Regions from separate parts of the Streptomyces sp. NPDC052042 genome, predicted to be linked through region 2. Evidence: riboswitches for the same ligand, from Rfam matches in the RefSeq annotation. Region 2 holds a riboswitch; each other region holds the start of a gene.
What was found. A riboswitch is a leader RNA that binds a small molecule or an ion and turns the genes downstream of it on or off. The one in region 2 is predicted to bind cyclic di-AMP.
Positions count from the first base shown of each region.

Region 1: another riboswitch for cyclic di-AMP. It lies ahead of ACIHCL_RS10115 (transglycosylase SLT domain-containing protein); the one in region 2 lies ahead of ACIHCL_RS07195 (NlpC/P60 family protein).
Region 3: another riboswitch for cyclic di-AMP. It lies ahead of ACIHCL_RS29480 (peptidoglycan DD-metalloendopeptidase family protein); the one in region 2 lies ahead of ACIHCL_RS07195 (NlpC/P60 family protein).
Region 4: another riboswitch for cyclic di-AMP. It lies ahead of ACIHCL_RS19190 (M23 family metallopeptidase); the one in region 2 lies ahead of ACIHCL_RS07195 (NlpC/P60 family protein).

Region 1 is NZ_JBIUBU010000004.1:147,797-152,001, forward strand. Features, by position in the region: gene ACIHCL_RS10105 (APC family permease) at 1-796, opposite strand, end outside; gene ACIHCL_RS10110 (hypothetical protein) at 1,199-1,516, shown strand; gene ACIHCL_RS10115 (transglycosylase SLT domain-containing protein) at 1,664-2,413, opposite strand; cyclic di-AMP (ydaO/yuaA leader) riboswitch at 2,418-2,602, opposite strand; gene ACIHCL_RS10120 (MIP/aquaporin family protein) at 3,589-4,205, shown strand, end outside.
Region 2 is NZ_JBIUBU010000002.1:427,400-431,604, reverse strand. Features, by position in the region: gene pcrA (DNA helicase PcrA) at 1-1,567, opposite strand, end outside; cyclic di-AMP (ydaO/yuaA leader) riboswitch at 1,774-1,937, shown strand; gene ACIHCL_RS07195 (NlpC/P60 family protein) at 1,936-3,150, shown strand; gene ACIHCL_RS07190 (hypothetical protein) at 3,287-3,640, opposite strand; gene ACIHCL_RS07185 (NlpC/P60 family protein) at 3,996-4,205, shown strand, end outside.
Region 3 is NZ_JBIUBU010000023.1:101,016-105,220, reverse strand. Features, by position in the region: gene ACIHCL_RS29490 (DUF6126 family protein) at 10-177, shown strand; gene ACIHCL_RS29485 (tyrosine-protein phosphatase) at 204-1,016, opposite strand; cyclic di-AMP (ydaO/yuaA leader) riboswitch at 1,915-2,069, shown strand; gene ACIHCL_RS29480 (peptidoglycan DD-metalloendopeptidase family protein) at 2,075-3,022, shown strand; gene ACIHCL_RS29475 (SGNH/GDSL hydrolase family protein) at 3,213-4,058, shown strand.
Region 4 is NZ_JBIUBU010000010.1:257,604-261,808, forward strand. Features, by position in the region: gene ACIHCL_RS19185 (PP2C family protein-serine/threonine phosphatase) at 5-1,099, shown strand; cyclic di-AMP (ydaO/yuaA leader) riboswitch at 1,463-1,614, shown strand; gene ACIHCL_RS19190 (M23 family metallopeptidase) at 1,626-2,876, shown strand; gene ACIHCL_RS19195 (aldo/keto reductase) at 3,060-4,004, shown strand; gene ACIHCL_RS19200 (PrsW family intramembrane metalloprotease) at 4,167-4,205, opposite strand, start outside.

The DNA.
Region 1 (4,205 bases), on a different contig from region 2:
TGGCGATGACGGGGACGAGGATGACCGCCGAGGAGATGGCGAGGGTGGCCAGCACGGTGCGGGCCACGTTGCGGCGCGGGTTCTCCAGCTCCTCCGAGAGGTAGACGGCCGTGGAGAAGCCCTGGGTGATGAAGAGGGCGATCGCGAGTCCCGAGACCACCATCATCGCGGTGACCGTGGAGGTCGTACCGTTCGACGAGGCGACCTGGCCGTGCACCAGGGCCGAGGCCCCGCGCTCGGAGTGCGCGAAGCCGAGTACGGCGACGACGGCCGCGGCGATCACTTCGAGGACGAGGAAGATCCCGGTGATCCAGGCGTTGGCCCGCAGGTCCAGCAGACCGGCGAGGGTGGCCAGCAGCATGACGCCGGCGCCCGCGACGGAGGCCGGGATGTGCACCACCGGGGCGAGGTAGTCGGCCGTGCCCATGGCGATGACGGGCGGCACGATCATCACGACCAGCAGCGACAGCACGAAGACGAGCCATCCGGCCAGCCGCCCCGCCATGGTCGACACCATCGCGTACTCGCCCCCGGCGCTCGGGATCAGGGTGCCCAGTTCCGAGTAGCAGAAGGCGACCGCGATGCAGAGCAGGGAGCCGATGGCGATGGTGAGGGCGGTGTAGGTGCCGAGGCTGGAGAACAGGTCCGGTACGACCACGAAGAGGGTCGAGGCGGGCGTCACGCAGGACAGCGTGAGCAGTGTTCCGCCCACGACGCCGATGGAACGCTTGAGCTTCTGCGGGGTGGGGCCGGTCGCCGGCGCGAGCGCCTGGGGAGCGCTGAGCGTTTCGGTCATCGTGCATTTCCGATCAACAGATGCGAGGTGTGAGCACGGGAGCGGTATCGCCTCCAGACGAGGACGTGGTGAGTGGTTTCATCGCTCCCAGCGCGACATGCAATCCTGACGAGTTCCGTAGGTCAAGAGCTATTTACCTTCGGAATTCGTTGTTTTGGAGCAACGATTCAACGGTTCGATGTTAAAAGTGCGTCAAACTGCGGGAGTTCGGAGGGTGCGGGAACCGCAGCCGGCCCGGAAGGAAAGTTCCGCGCGTTTCGCATGGCGGACCGGGGGCAGCGCCCCGGAGCGCCCCGGAGCCGTCCGCGCGCGGGCCGTAACCCCTGGCGACGTGGCATGCACGGTCGGGCACACAGGTTCCCACGAGTCGCGCATCCGCGGACCCGGTGCCAGCCTGGACACATGGCTTGGGCGTCATGGACGACTCGTGGTGTGTTCTCGGGGCACGGCGGCGTGCTCACGGACGAGGTCGGCGTCCTGACCGGGGACCTGACCGTGCACACGACCTGGGCCGACGACACGGCTCAGGTGACCGTGCAGTACACGGGTGCGATCGACTGGTTCACCATGTCGGGCAGCCCCGTGCCCTGTCGTTCGGAGGAGGACAGCCGGCGCCTCCACGACGCGGCGGTGCACTCCGTCCGGGAGGGCTCGGCGGCGACGGTCCCCAGACCGCCGCTGCGGCGGCCGGAACGGCCGACGGGCAGCACCCTGGAGTGACCACGGGCGAGGCAGGCCCCGCCCGGCGGGCGGTGCGACGGGGGCCCGGTACGAGACGGGATGCGCCCCCACGGGGAGCCGTGCGGCTTCCCGAGGGGCGCATCCCGTCGTGTTCCCGGCCGGCGACCGGGCCGGTGCCGGTGTGCGTCAGTAGGCGCCGAAGACGTTGTCGATGGAGCCGTACTTGTCCGCGGCGTAGTTGCACGCGGCGGTGATGTTGGCGACCGGGTCGTAGCTGTCGAACACGGTGCCGGGCACATGGTAGGCACGGAACGTCGGGTCGATGACCTGGAGCAGACCCTTGGACGGCGTTCCGGCGACGGCGTTCGAGTCCCAGTTGTTGATGGCCCGGGGGTTGCCGGAGGACTCGCGGATGACGTTGCGGTGGATGCCGTCGTAGCTGCCGGGAATTCCATGCTTGGCCATGATGGCGAGCGATTCCCTGATCCAGCCGTCCAGGTTGTTCGAGTACGAGACCGGTGCGGCGGTGACGGTCGCGGACGAGGCACCGGAGGCGCCGGCGGCGGCCTTCGAGCCGGACTGGGCGCCTACGGCCAGCTCCATTCCGGGGTGGATCAGGGAGGGGTCGCTCCCGATGGTCTCCCGGTTGGCCTCGTACAGCTTCTGCCAGCCGCCCTTGAGGGAGTAGCTCTGCGCGATCTTGGAGAGGGTCTCTCCGGAGATCACGGAATGCGTGACGGTCGCGGCCTTCTGCGGGGAAACGCTGGTGCTCACGGCGGTCGACACCGCAGCCTTTCCGGTGGTGGCCTGAGTCGGAGCGGCCTCGGCGAAACCCGCTCCGATCAGCGGAAGCACCAGGGCGACACCGGCCGCGGCGACGATGCCACGGGTCAGCGAAGTGGACGAACGGCGACGGCGCGTGCCCTTTGCGGTCATGGTGAATTCCTCTCCGTCGCCTGCGAGGTGAGCTGTCGGGTTCAGACTGGAGATGTCTGGTCGCACGGGAATGCGACTTCACCCCGAGCCGTTCCGTATACCGGACCGGCGGCCTACCTGGTTCCCCCGCTCCTGCCGTCATGAGTGGTCGGTTTCTCGGACGGCGGCAGGATTCGGCGTTCCGTCCGGATTGACGGTGACCGTAGGCGAGAAAAGCGGAACGGAACAAGCCCTCATTTTTTGATCACAATTGATTCACTTGATCAATTCACGTAATTCTTAGTAACCCAGCTCACAGCGCGAACCCACTCCCCCTTGTGCGACAAGGGGAGCCAGGGCACGGCCCGGCTTTCCGGAAGGCTTGTGAGTGACTCACGCCACGAAGTGACAAAAGGGGCATTCCGCCTGGAGGCCAAACTCCCCAACATGCACCTAAGTCATTTTTTAGTTACCAAATTTGCAATTCGCTTCATACGCTCCCAAATTGGACATTTCACTCGTCCGGAGATAGCGAGCAGAGCTCTCGGGACGGCCCGGCACGCCCCCCGTCCGTGACTCACGGCCGCCTCGGCCGGTGAAAACGCGCAGGTCCGGGGGCCGGCGAGGGTACGGGGCACGGCGGCACCCAACGGGCCTCACTCCCTCCCTCACGCCGCCGGCGCACCTCGCGCAGACGGGCGGGCGAGGCCCGGAGGTCGGCCAGGGCGCGCGGAGCGGGGCGCCGTCGAGGGCGGCAGCCGTATGGCCCCGACGCCGCCCGCCGGACAACAGCGTCCCGCCGCCGTCCGGCGGGCACGCCTCCGGGTCCGAGCGCAAAGACGCGGCTGGTGAGTGCTCCCTGCCGACGGCCGCCCACCACGGCGTCGAGGCTCTCGTGCGCAGTCGCGGCCGTATGCGCGCCAATGGCGGATGCCTCTCCTCGCGCCGCACGACACCAGCCCCCCACCCTTCCGAGACCGGCCCGGCGTCATGTCGAGCACCCGCGCCTCGGGTCGCACGACACCCGCCCCGGGCGTCGTCCGCACCGTCGGGCACGTCGGGTCCCGCCTTCACACCAATGCCTCGCCCTCACACCAACGCCTCGCCATCGCAGGCGGAAGCGGAACCATGCATCTACGCTCATTTCTGGATCAATGCCGCCGACGGCCCGTGCCCTGACAGGAAGCGAGAACCCCATGCAGCGGCGCGTGTTGTCGGGCCTGGGCGGGGAACTCGCGGCGGAATTCGTCGGAACGATGGTTCTCGTCCTCTTCGGCTGCGGCGTGGTGGCCCAGGTCGCGGCCGGCGGTGCGCTGACCGAACCGCCGGGCGGACTCGGTAACCACGACAGCATCGCCTGGGCCTGGGGGCTCGGTGTCACGCTGGGCGTCTATGTGGCGGGGCGGCTGAGCGGTGCTCATCTCAACCCTGCCGTGACGCTCTCGCTCGCGGTGTTCAAGGATTTCCCCTGGAAGAAGGTCGCGCCCTATTCCCTCGCGCAACTCGCCGGAGCCTTCGTCGCCGCACTGGTGGTGCGCTGGAATTACACCGAAGCACTGGCGAGGGTGGATCCCGGACACACCATCAAGACGCAAGCGGTCTTCTCCACTCTGCCCGCCAACGGCAATACCGCGCTTCCTGTCACCGAATGGGGAGCACTACGGGACCAGATCATCGGCACCGCCATTCTGATACTGCTGATCCTCGCGGTCACGGATGTACTCAATACGGCGCCGGGCGCCAATATGGGGCCATTCGTGGTGGGGCTGATCGTGGTGGCCATCGGCATGGCGTACGGAACCAATGCCGGATA
Region 2 (4,205 bases):
CCGACCGGGCCGCCATGCCGTACGCCTCGTCGACCCGGCGCAGCGCCTGCGGGAAGGTGATCCTCTCGCGCAGGGACAGGGCCTCGACCATCGCCTCAGCGCGCTCGCCGATGCCGCGCTTGGGCACGTTGAGGATGCGGCGCAGCGGGACGGCGTCCTCGGGGTTGGCGAGGACCCGGAGGTAGGCCAGGACGTCCCGGACCTCCTTGCGCTCGTAGAAGCGCACCCCGCCGACGACCTTGTAGGGCAGGCCGACCCGGATGAAGACCTCTTCGAAGACACGGGACTGCGCGTTCGTCCGGTAGAAGACGGCGACATCGCCGGCCCTGGCGTCGCCCGCGTCGGTCAGCCGGTCGATCTCGTCGGCGACGAACTGCGCCTCGTCGTGCTCGGTGTCGGCGACGTAGCCGGTGATCCCGGCTCCCGTGCCCGCGTTCGTCCAGAGGTTCTTGGGGCGGCGGTTCTCATTGCGCTCGATGACGGCGTTGGCGGCGGACAGGATGGTCTGTGTGGAGCGGTAGTTCTGCTCCAGCAGGATCGTGGTCGCGTCCGGGTAGTCCTCCTCGAACTGGAGGATGTTGCGGATCGTCGCGCCCCGGAACGCGTAGATCGACTGGTCCGCGTCACCGACGACGCACAGCTCGGCGGGGGCGTCGCCCTCGCCCGCCGGGCCGACCAGTTCGCGTACGAGGGTGTACTGGGCGTGGTTGGTGTCCTGGTACTCGTCGACCAGGACGTGACGGAAGCGGCGGCGGTAGTGCTCGGCGACGTCGGGGAACGCCTGGAGCAGGTGGACCGTCGTCATGATGATGTCGTCGAAGTCCAGCGCGTTGGCCTCGCGCAGCCGCGCCTGGTACATCGTGTACGCCTGGGCGAGGGTCTTCTCGAAGCCGTCCGCGGCCTGCCCGGCGAAGGTCTCCTCGTCGATCAGCTCGTTCTTCAGGTTGGAGACCTTGGCCGTGAACGACTTCGGCGGGAAGCGCTTCGGGTCGAGGTCCAGATCGCGGCAGACCAGGGCCATCAGCCGCTTGGAGTCTGCGGCGTCGTAGATCGAGAACGACGAGGTGAAACCGAGCTTCTTCGACTCGCGGCGCAGGATGCGCACGCACGCGCTGTGGAACGTCATGACCCACATGGCGTGGGCGCGGGGGCCGACGAGCTGTTCGACGCGCTCCTTCATCTCGCCCGCGGCCTTGTTGGTGAAGGTGATCGCCAGGATCTGGCCGGGGTGCACCCCGCGCGTGGCAAGGAGGTGGGCGATGCGGTGGGTCAGTACGCGGGTCTTGCCGGATCCCGCTCCGGCGACGATGAGCAGGGGCGAGCCCTCGTGGACCACGGCGGCACTCTGCTCGTCGTTCAGCCCGTCGAGGAGCGCGGCGGGGTCGACGACGGGGCGGTGCGCTCCGTCGCGGTAGTACGCGTCCCTGGGTGGCGGGGGCCCGTCGAACACGCCCGCGAAGAGATCCTCCGGCACGTGCTCGGGTCCGAGGTCCTCGGGGGGCGGCGGGGGCCCGTCCTCCGCGTGCTGGAGACCGGCCAGGAAGCTGTCATCAAAGAGGCTGCTCATCGCTCATCGAGTCTAATGGGCCGTCCCGTCATCCCCGGCGGGTGCGCGGTTTGCGATGCACCGCGCGACCACGCGGAGGGTGCGGACGCGGCGAAGGTCACGAAAATGTATCGGACAAATCGAACATCGACCTTCACAGCGGCACCACGGGTTGGCTAGCGTGCTCGGACCGGGCGACCGTACCCCCTGAGGCGAACCACGCCAAGCGGGCGCCCTCGCCGAATCCGGACTGCCGCCATGGGAGTTCGGAGCCGGGGACCCATATGCATACCGGGGTGAATCGGTCCTTACCCCACGCGGACCGTAGGGCAGCCTTCCGTTTCCGCCCGAACCCGACAGCTAACCCGGCAGGCGGCCCACGGAAGGAGATGCCGGCCTTGGCGTCGCATCGCAAACCGCGCACCCGGGTGCGCACCACCGGACCGGCCGTCGGGCTCACGACGGCGGCTCTGGCGTCCGTGACCCTGTTCTCCACACAGAGCGCCACGGCCGCGCCCGCCCCACGGCCGGGCATCGAGGAGGTCCAGAAGCAGGTCGACGACCTCTACCGGCAGGCGGGCACCGCGACCCAGCAGTACAACCGGGCGAAGGAGGCCTCCGCGACCCAGCGCGCGAAGGTCGACGACCTGCTGGACGAGGTGGCCAGGCGCGCCGACAAGCTCAACGAGGCCCGCACCACGCTCGGTACCTACGCCGCCGCCCAGTACCGCTCCGGCACCATCGCGCCGAGCGCGACTTTCTTCCTGGCCGACGACCCGCAGGCGTACTTCGACCAGAGCCAGCTGCTGGAGCGGATGACCAGCCGGCAGCAGCAGGCGATAGCGGAGTTCCGCAAGCAGCAGACCAGGACGGCGAAGAAGCGTGCCGAGGCGGTACAGAGCCTGGAGAAGCTGACCGAGACGCAGGACACGCTGCGGGAGAGCAAGCGGAACGTCCAGAAGCGGCTGGGCGAGGCGCGCGTTCTGCTGTCGAAGCTGACCGCGGAGGAGAAGGCGCGGCTCGCGGAGCTGGAACGGAAGAAGGAGGCCGAGGCCCGGCGCAAGGCGAGGGAGCTCGCTGAGCGGCAGGCCGCCGAGGCGGAACGCCGGGCCGCGGAGAAGGAGTCCTCCCGCGGAACGGACACCGACGCAGGCACAGGAACCGGAACGGGCACAGGAACCGGCACAGGAACCGGCACGGGCACGGGGACCGGCACGGGCACGGGCACGGGGACTGGAACGGGCACGGGCACCACGGCCAAGGCGCAGAAGGCGCTCGCCTTCGCCGCGGCCCAGATCGGCAAGCCCTACGTCTGGGGCGCGACCGGCCCGTCCTCGTACGACTGCTCCGGGCTCACCCAGGCGGCGTGGAAGGCCGCGGGCGTGAACCTCCCCCGCACCACCTGGGACCAGGTCGGCGTGGGCACCCGTGTCGCCACCGAGAACCTGCTCCCGGGCGACCTCGTGTTCTTCTACGACGACATCAGCCACGTCGGCATCTACAAGGGCGACGGGATGATGATCCACGCGCCCAAGCCGGGGGCGAACGTGCGCGAGGAGTCGATCTACTACATGCCGATCTACGGCAGCGTACGCCCGGCGTAGCCGACGGCCCCGAAAACGGCGGCGAGCCCCTGCGGGACTACCCGGCAGGGGCTCGCACGGCGCGGCGGCGGGGCCTGCGCGCCGGAGGCGGGCTCGCCCGGCAGGGGCGAACGGCCCGCGCGGCGGAGGCGGGGGCTCAGACCCAGAGCGTGGCTATGAGGATGTTGGCGAGGGTCAGCCCGCCCACCGCCCCGAAGGCGCCCTTGTCGACCTTCTCCTCGTCACGCTTGATGTAGACGAGCGCGAGGATGACGACCAGGACCAGCAGCTTCACGCCGACCTTGATGTTGTTCACCTCGTGGCCCTGGGCCTGGTGGAGGCCGACGAGCGCGACGCCGGTGATCAGCATCGTGAGCGCACCGTGCAGCATCGCCGGAACGAATCGGGCCGTGCCCGCGCCCATGGCCTTCATCTGAGTCAGGAAACCGCCCAGCAGCGAGGCGATACCGACGATGTGCAGGGCGACCAGGAGATGAATGAGTACGTCCATGGGCGCAGCCTAGCCTTGCCCATATCACCACTCGGCGGGCAGGTGCACGTTCCAGGATCCTCACTCGTGTCTGCACCAATTGCCCGACTCTGGCGCACTTCCTCTGGTCGATTGACGACAGTGTCGCGTCAAATTCAGACAATGAGCGTCATTACGACTCTTTCCCGTGCCCTGGGCATAGCGTCCCTGACCAGGCGACCGGCCACACCCCCGCTCCGCATCCGGACGGAGCGCCGGTCGCCCCGCCGAGAACCGCGGCGGCGGCCCGCTCCCCTTCCGGTGCCCCGCCGCCGGGTCTCGGGCGGGCCCGCCGGTAGTCCCCGGCGGGCAGTCGTCAGGAAGGACGCACGACCCCGTGGCAGCGCATCGGAAACCCAAGCAGCGCCCCTACACCGGAACCGCTGCCCGCACCGCGGCCGCCCTCGCCTTCGCCGGGGCCGCGACCGCCGCCGCCCTGCCGGGCTCCGCGCACGCCGACCCCCGGCGGAGCCCCGCCCGGGTCGAGGCCGAGGTGGACCGGCTCTACCGCGACGCCGAGGTCGCCACCGAGCGGTACAACGGCGCG
Region 3 (4,205 bases), on a different contig from region 2:
AGGACCACCATGTCCGATTCAGAGAACTTCGACCCGCTGGGGTCGAGCAAGAAGTACGAAGCCCAGGAACGGAAGTTCCCGCGCGGCGTCGTGATCCGGCTGATCGCCTACCTCATCGCCGGACACGTCGTCGCGGCCTTCCTCTACATCCTCTTCGCGGTGGCCGCCAAAGGCTGACCACCGCGACCGCCGGGCGGCTGCTGTCAGACCGTCTCGATCAGCCGGTCGCGCAGCCGCTCACGGGTTTCCGGGGACAGCCGCAGGCCCTCCGCCAGATAGCGCTCGGTGTCGCCCCAGGTCTCCTCGATGGAGGCGAACGCCGCGGCGAGGTAGTCGCGGTGGGCGCCGAAGAGCGGATTGAGCAGTTCCAGCACCTCGGCCGACATGCCGTCCGCAGAGGTGTCGCTGCGGCGGATCCGGTAGCGGCGGTGCGCCTGATCGGACTTCAGGTAGTCGGCCTCGATGGCGTCGCGCTCGACACCGACCGCGAGCAGGGACACGGCCATCGACAGACCGGCCCGGTCCTTGCCCGCCGCGCAGTGCATCAGCGCCGGAACACTGTCCTCGGCCAGCGCGTGCAGCACCCGGCTGTGCTCCGCGGTGCGCTCCAGGACGATCTCGCGGTACGAGGCGATCATCCGGTTCGCCCCCTTCCCATCGGCCAGGAGCGAGCGCAGCTGCTCCAGGTCGCCTTCGCGGACCATCCGCCAGAACCCCGCGCCGTCCGCCGGGTCTGAGAGCGGGATGTTGAGGTTCCGTACGCCCGGCAGCTCCACGTCGTGGCCGTCGAGCCGAAGGTCGGCCGCGTTGCGGAAGTCGAAGATCGTATGCAGCCCCAGGTCGGTGAGGAAGGCGGCGTCCTCGGGGGTGGCGTGCGCGAGATGACCACTGCGGAAGAGTGTTCCGTACCGCACCCGCCTGCCGTCCGCGGTGGGCAGTCCGCCCACGTCACGGAAGTTGCGGACACCCGTCAGCTCGGGTTCCGTCGACGGGATCTGCGGCAACTGCTGCGTCACACTGACTCCTGGGCGTCCGGCCGTCGGCGGGAGTCGCCGACAAGGCCACTTCCGCGACGATACGACATCGGTTCCTCAGGCAATCATCTCGTCCGCCCCGCTGTCGATACCCGTGTCGATCCGCCCGTCCCCGAGGGAAGTCGGTCGTGGTCAACGGCCCGTGGCGGACGGCGGGCGGTCCGGGTGACCCTGGCGGAGCCCGGGCCCCGGACCGGCCTCGGGGCCGGGCTCGAACCCTTCTCGCTCCTGCTGCGTCCGGGGGCTTCCACGCGGCCTGAAGCCCGCTGACCGATGAAGGGCATGGGACAGCCCTTCGGTACGTGGCCCCCGCCGGAAGGACGGGAAATGGCCGAAGCGGTTTTGATCTCTTGTCACGCGCACTTCTGATCATTTATCGAGCCGGCTCGCGAGGGGGCGCGATTTCCCGAGGTGCTGCGGCCGGATTCCATTGTCAACTGATGCGCGGTCAGTGCATGGGGGTGTCCGGGATTATCTTCTGGATCACCGGAATTGCCGATCTTCGTGCCTGCCGGGACATGGGCGGCGGGATTTCTGTCACATCGTCGCGGGTGCGGGAGGCCGGGGCTCCGACGCGCATGGTGCCCACTCGATGTCCGTATTGAGGCTATTTATTGATGTATATCCGTTTTGGTTTCCCAGGCTGATCACCGCTCGTGAGCGGAATCATATCCGTGACCGTGCGTGCCGATCGGCCGTTCGGGCATTCCTTGCGCGGCGCAGGAATTCAGGATCCCGGATCCACGGAGTGTGACGGGAATTCGGTTCTGAATTCCCGGTCCCGGATTCCTTCCGGGAGTCAGTGGCTTGTTCTCGCCGTCCGGCTCGCTTACGGTCACCGTCAAATCCGGACGGACCGCCTAATCCTGCCGCCGCCCGGATATCGCATCCACTCGACGCGTGGCAGGAGCGGGGGAACCAGGTAGGCCGCCGACCGGTGAAATCCGGTCGGCTCGGGGTGAAGTCGCGCTCGCCGCGGCCGGGCATCTCCAGCCCGAACCCGACAGCTCACCTCGTAGGCGCCGGAGAGGAAGCGCATCATGCCCATCCCGGGTAAGCACCGCCGTACCAAGTCCAGCGTGATCGCCCGCGGCGTCGCCGCCGTGAGCGCCGGTGGCGCCATCATCGCCCTGCCGCTGCTCGGCGCCACCGGCGCCCACGCCGCGCCGCAGACCGCCCCGGCCTCCGCCGCGCACACCGTCCCGGTCCAGCGGGCCGCGCAGGAGCCGGCCGCCGCCACGACGTACTCCGTCGTCCCCGGCGACTATCTGTCGAAGATCGCCGCCGAGCACGGGATCGAGGGCGGCTGGCAGAAGCTCTACCAGGACAACCGCGAGGCCATCGGTGCCGACCCGGACCTGATCCGCCCGGGCACCGAGCTGACGCTCGGCTCCCAGGCGTCCGGCCACGCCGCGTCCGCCGGTGCGGGCGCGGGCTCCGCCCTTCCGTCGAAGGTGCTCTCGGTGCCGTCGACGGTCCAGAAGTCCGCTCCGGCCAAGCCCGCTCCGGCCAAGCCCGCGCCGGCGCAGCCGCAGGCGGCCACGAAGGCGAAGACCTCCGCCCCGGCCGCCGCGAGCACCGGCTCCGGTTATGTCCACCCGGTTCCCGGCAACCACACCACCGGATACCGGGCCTCCGGATCCAACTGGTCCAGCGGCAGCCACAGCGGCATCGACTTCCCCGTCTTCACCGGCACCAGCGTGAAGTCCATCGCCTCCGGCACCGTCGTCACCGCCGGCTGGGGCGGTGCGTACGGCAACCAGGTCGTCGTCAAGCACGCCGACGGCCGCTACTCGCAGTACGGGCACCTGTCCTCGATCTCCGTTTCGGCGGGCCAGTCCGTGGGCGCAGGCCAGCAGATCGGCCTCTCCGGTTCCACCGGCAACTCCACCGGACCGCACCTGCACTTCGAGGTCCGCACCGGCCCGGCGTACGGTTCCGACATCGACCCGGTCGCCTACCTCGCCGCGCACGGCATCTACGTCTGAGCCGAACGCTCCGACGGACGGCAGAGGCCCGATCCGGTCCCGACGAGGGGGTGGCGCGTCACGACGACGCGCCACCCCCTCGTGGCGCCTATTCCCCCCTCGGAGTCCTGACCGGGTGGTCTATCTCACCATCCGTCAACCCCTTATTACGGTCGCGTAGGTCACATTCGACGGTGCAGGATAGACGCTTGTGGCAGACGATTCGAGAAAATTCCAACGTGGCGTCATCAATCGGAAGGGCCTCATCGGGTCGTACGCGGCGATCGGCGACAGCTTCACCGAAGGTGTCGGCGACCCCGGACCGGACGGTACCTACATCGGCTGGGCGGACCGTTTCGCGGTGCTTCTCGCGGACCGGCTTCCGGACCCCGGCGAGCGGACGAACGCCGACGGCCCCACGCACGCGGACTTCCGGTACGCCAATCTCGCCGTACGCGGACGCCTCCTCGACCAGATCGTCGAGGAACAGGTCCCCCGCGCCAAGGAACTGGCCCCCGACCTGGTGAGCTTCTGTGCCGGCGGCAACGACATCATCAGGCCCGGCACCGACCCGGACGACGTGGCCGAGCGTTTCGAGCGCGCGGTCGCCGAACTGACCGAAGCGGTCGGCACCGTCATGATCACCACCGGATTCGACACCCGGGGCGTTCCCGTGCTGCGGCACCTGCGCGGCAAGGTCGCCACGTACTCCGCCCATGTGCGGGCCATCGCCGACCGCTACGGCTGCCCCGTCCTCGACCTGTGGTCGCTGAGGTCCGTCCAGGACCGGCGGGCCTGGGACGACGACCGGCTCCACCTGTCGCCCGAGGGGCACACCAGGGTCGCGCTGCGCGCCGCCCAGGTCCTCGGGATCGACGTGCCGGCCGACCCCGACCAGCCGTGGCCCGCGCAGGCCCCGCGCGGCACGCTCGAAGTCCGTCGCGACGACATCCACTGGGCGCGCGAGCACCTGGTGCCCTGGATCGGCCGACGGCTGCGCGGTGAGTCCTCGGGCGACCACGTCGTGGCGAAGCGGCCGGATCTCCTGCCGCTCTGAGGACCGTTCCCGCAGCGGCGGCGCCCGTCAGGGGAGGGACGGGCTCCGTCGTCGCACGTCCCCGTCCGGCCGCCCCTCGTGCGCCGTGTCGGGGCGGTCGTGTCCGAATATCGGGCGCTCTTTACCCCCGTCCTCCCTTACGGGAGT
Region 4 (4,205 bases), on a different contig from region 2:
GCGCATGCTGCCGATCCTGATGATCATCGGGGGGCTGCTGTTCGATCTGTTCACCCCGTCGGTCTTCACCGCCATTCCGCTGTTCGTGGCGGCGCCGCTGATCGCCGCGCCGTTCTTCTCGCTGTCCACCACCGTGCTCACCGGCATCGCCTCGATGCTGGCCGTCATCGCGCTCCGGCTGGCATCCGACTCGCTGCCGGCGGCTGTTCCACTGATCGAGCTGCTCACCCTGGCGACCGTCTCGGTGCTCGCGGTGGTGATCAACCGGGTGGTGTGGCGGAGCAACGAGCAGTTGGCCTCCGCCCGTGTCATCGCGGAGCGGGCCATGCGGGCGGTGCTGCCGAAGCCCTCCGACCGGATCGGTGGGCTGCATGTGGCGGCACGGTACGAGGCGGCGCAGGCCGACGAGTTCGTCGGCGGCGACCTGTACGCAGTGACGGACACCCCGTACGGAGTCCGGCTGGTGGTCGGCGATGTGCGGGGCAAGGGGCTCGACGCCGTGGAGACGGTGGCGGTGGTCATCGGGGCCTTCCGGGAGGCGGCCGAACAGGAACGCTCGCTGGAGGGCGTGGCGCGGCGCCTGGAGCGCGCGCTGGTGCGGGAGTGGGGCACCCGCCGGGGCGGTCCCGACGCCGTCGAGGGCTTCACCACCGCCGTGCTGGCCGAGATCCCGGCCGGCCTGTGCCAGGTGCGGATCGTCAACCGCGGCCACCCCGAGCCGATCCTGCTGTACCCGGACGGGAGGCTGGACGTACTGGAGCCCTCGATGCCCGCGCTGCCGCTCGGGATGGACCTGGGCGCGTGGCCCGACCGGGCGGACGCGTGGGAGCTGCCGCCGGGGGCGACGCTGCTGCTCTACACCGACGGCCTCTCCGAGGCGCGGAACGCGGACGGGGTCTTCTACGATCCGGCGGCCCGGCTGCGCGGGCGGATCTTTCCCGGGCCGGAGGAACTGCTGTCCGCGTTGACCGACGACGTACGGCGGCACACGGGGGGCGAGACGACCGACGATCTGGCCCTGCTCGCGGTCGTACGCCCCGCGGAAGGGCAGCCGGAGCGGCGCAGGACCGTCCGGATCGTGGGGCCGGACCCGATGTGACGGTCGGTCCGGCTGGTTCGGGCGGTCGGCGGGGTGCGAAGGGCGGAGGGCTCGGGGGCCGGGGCGGCCAGTCGGAGGGGGATCGGGCGGGCAGCGGTGTTCCGGAGGGGCGGGGAGTCGGCAGGGCCGGGCCTGCAACCGTCTGTAATCGAAAGGCGTCGCTCCGCATAACAATTGACGCAACGTCAGAAAATAGATAACGGTTGAGGCACGATCAACTCGTCTGATTACGCCCCGAGATGTCCATTAAAGTCCAGGCCGTGGGCGTGAACGATCGGTGGGAGCGGCTTGGAATCAGGGGCGGGTGTCTATTAACGTTCGATAACGCAGCGCGGTCGTCCCAGCCGTCGTCAGAGGCGGCACCGTGCGCGAGCGCCGAATTCCGCAAGGGAACCGGGGAACCAACACCCTGGGGTGAATCGGACATCCGGGTCTCGTGAGAGACGCGGAGCCCGTAGGAGACCTTCCTGCTCCGAACCCGTCAGCTAACCCGGTAGGCGAGAAGGAAGGAAAGGAGTGCGCCCCCGTGGCGTCCAACAAGCCTGCCCCCGAGGCCCCCACCCGGCTCGACTCCGCGTTCGGTGCCGACTTCGGCCCCGGTTACGGCGCGGGCCCCGGCTACGGCTCCGGTGCCGCCTACGGCTCCGACCACGGAACGATCGGCATGGCGGCGGTGCCCGGTGCCGGTCTCGGCGCCGTGGACCAGGGAGGCGAACCGGACGTGGCCGCCACCGCGGCCTTCTCCGGCGTCGACTTCCGCGTCGACGGCGACTCCGGTTCCGAGCGTGGCTGGGAGGAGTGGAACCCCACCGAGGAGTCCGTCCGCCCGGTGCGCGGCAGGCACCGCGTCACCAAGCAGCGCAGCGGACTCGCCCGCAGCTCCGCGGTACTCGGGGTCGGCGTCATCGCGGCGGTCGGTGCGGGCGGCATGGCCACCGCACAGGGCAAGCCGCCGGTCTCCATCTCCCTTCCCGACGCCATCACGGACAAACTGCCCGACGCCAAGTCCCTTCCCGGCGTGGGCTCCCTTCTCTCCGACGACTCCGAGAACGACGGAGCCGAGGCCGACACCGCCCCGCTCACCACCGCCGGTATCACCACCGCGGAGGCCGAGCAGGGCACGACCGACGCGGGCGAGGCGCTCCGCGCCCGTATCCTCCAGCAGGCCGAGCAGCAGCAGGCCGCCGCCGACGCCGAGGCCAGGGAGGCCCAGGAGAGGGCCGCCGCGGAAAAGGCCGCCGCCGAGGCCAAGAAGCAGCAGGACGTCGCCGAGGCCAAGGCCGCCGCCGAGAAGAAGAAGGCGGAGGAGGCCAGGAAGAAGGCCGAGGAGGAGGCCAGGAAGAAGGCCGAGGCCCTGCGGCTCGCCAAGCTCGCCGCCAGCTACGCCATCCCGACCAGCTCGTACACGATCACCTCGACATACGGGCAGGCCGGCACGATGTGGGCCTCCGGTCACCACACCGGCCTCGACTTCGCGGCGCCGACGGGCACCCCGGTCAAGGCCGTTCACGGAGGCACCATCACGTCGGCGGGCTGGTCCGGTTCGTACGGCTACCGCACGGTGCTGGAGCTGGAGGACGGCACGGAGGTGTGGTACTGCCACCAGTCCTCGATCGGTGTGGGCATCGGTCAGAAGGTCTCCACCGGGGAGACCATCGGCCGGGTCGGCGCGACCGGCAATGTGACGGGCCCGCACCTCCACCTGGAGGTCCACACCGCGGACGGCACGGGCGTGGACCCGATGTCCTGGCTGCGGGGCAAGGGCCTCAACATCTGAGCACGTCTCCGGGCCCGTTCGGGTCCTTGTGCGACCTGAGCGGATACGCGGTCCCCGTACCCCGAGACGTCGTGCGGTCCTGGCGACCCCAGCCGTCCGGCCGTCCGGGGGACCGTCCATCGGCCGTCCCCCGGGCGGCCGATGGACGGAATACCCGATCGACGGGAACACGTTGATCCACGCATGACTTCTCTTCGCAAGCTGGGCTCTTCCGATCTGCACGTCTTCCCGCTCGCCCTCGGCGGCAATGTCTTCGGCTGGACGGCCGCCGAGGCGCAGTCGTTCGCCGTGCTGGACGCCTACACGGCGGTGGGCGGCAACTTCATCGACACCGCCGACGCCTACTCCGCCTGGGTGCCGGGCAACGAGGGCGGCGAGTCGGAGACCGTCATCGGCAAGTGGCTCGCGGCACGCCCCGACCGCTCCGATGTCCTCATCGCCACCAAGGTCGGCTCCCACCCCTCTTACAAGGGGCTCTCCGCCGCCACCATCAAGGCGGCGGCGGACGAGTCGCTGCGCAGGCTCGGCAGGGACCACATCGACCTCTACTACACGCACTTCGACGACGAGTCCGTTCCGGTCGAGGAGATCATCACCGCCCTCGACGGGCTGGTGAAGGCCGGCAAGGTGCGGGAGATCGCCGCGTCCAACATCAGCCCCGAACGGCTCCAGGCGTCCGTGGACTTCTCGGAGCGCGAGGGGCTGGCCCGTTACGTCGCCCTCCAGCCGCACTACAACCTGGTCTCCCGCGACACGTATGAGGGCGCGCTCCAGGACACGGCCGCCCGGGCCGGGCTCGCCGCCGTCCCGTACTACGCCCTGGCCTCCGGTTTCCTGACCGGCAAGTACCGCGCGGGGGCCCAGGTGGAGAGCGTGCGTGCGGGCAGCGCGGCGAAGTACCTGGAGTCGGAGCGGGGGCGTAAGGTCCTCGCCGCACTCGACCGTGTCGCGCAGGCCCATGACGCGCAGGTCGCGACCGTGGCGTTGGCCTGGCTCGCGTCCCGGCCGACCGTCGTCGCGCCGATCGCCTCGGCCCGTACGGTCGAGCAGCTGCCCGCCCTGACGGCCGTCGCCGACCTCCGGCTGACCGAGAAGGAACTGGCCGACCTCACCGAGGCGTCCGCCTGACCGTTCGCCCGGCCGTCCGGTGGGCCTGACGGGCGGATCCCGGCCCTCGGCCGCACTCCGCCCGCGGCCCCGTTCCCGTCCGTGGCCGACCCCGCCGCGCGGGCGTCGTCGGCGCACTACCCGTGAACGCCCCGGGGCCCCGGGGCGTTCACACGTCTTCGGCTATCGGTACGGGTTGTGGCCGCCATACGCCTGATGCGG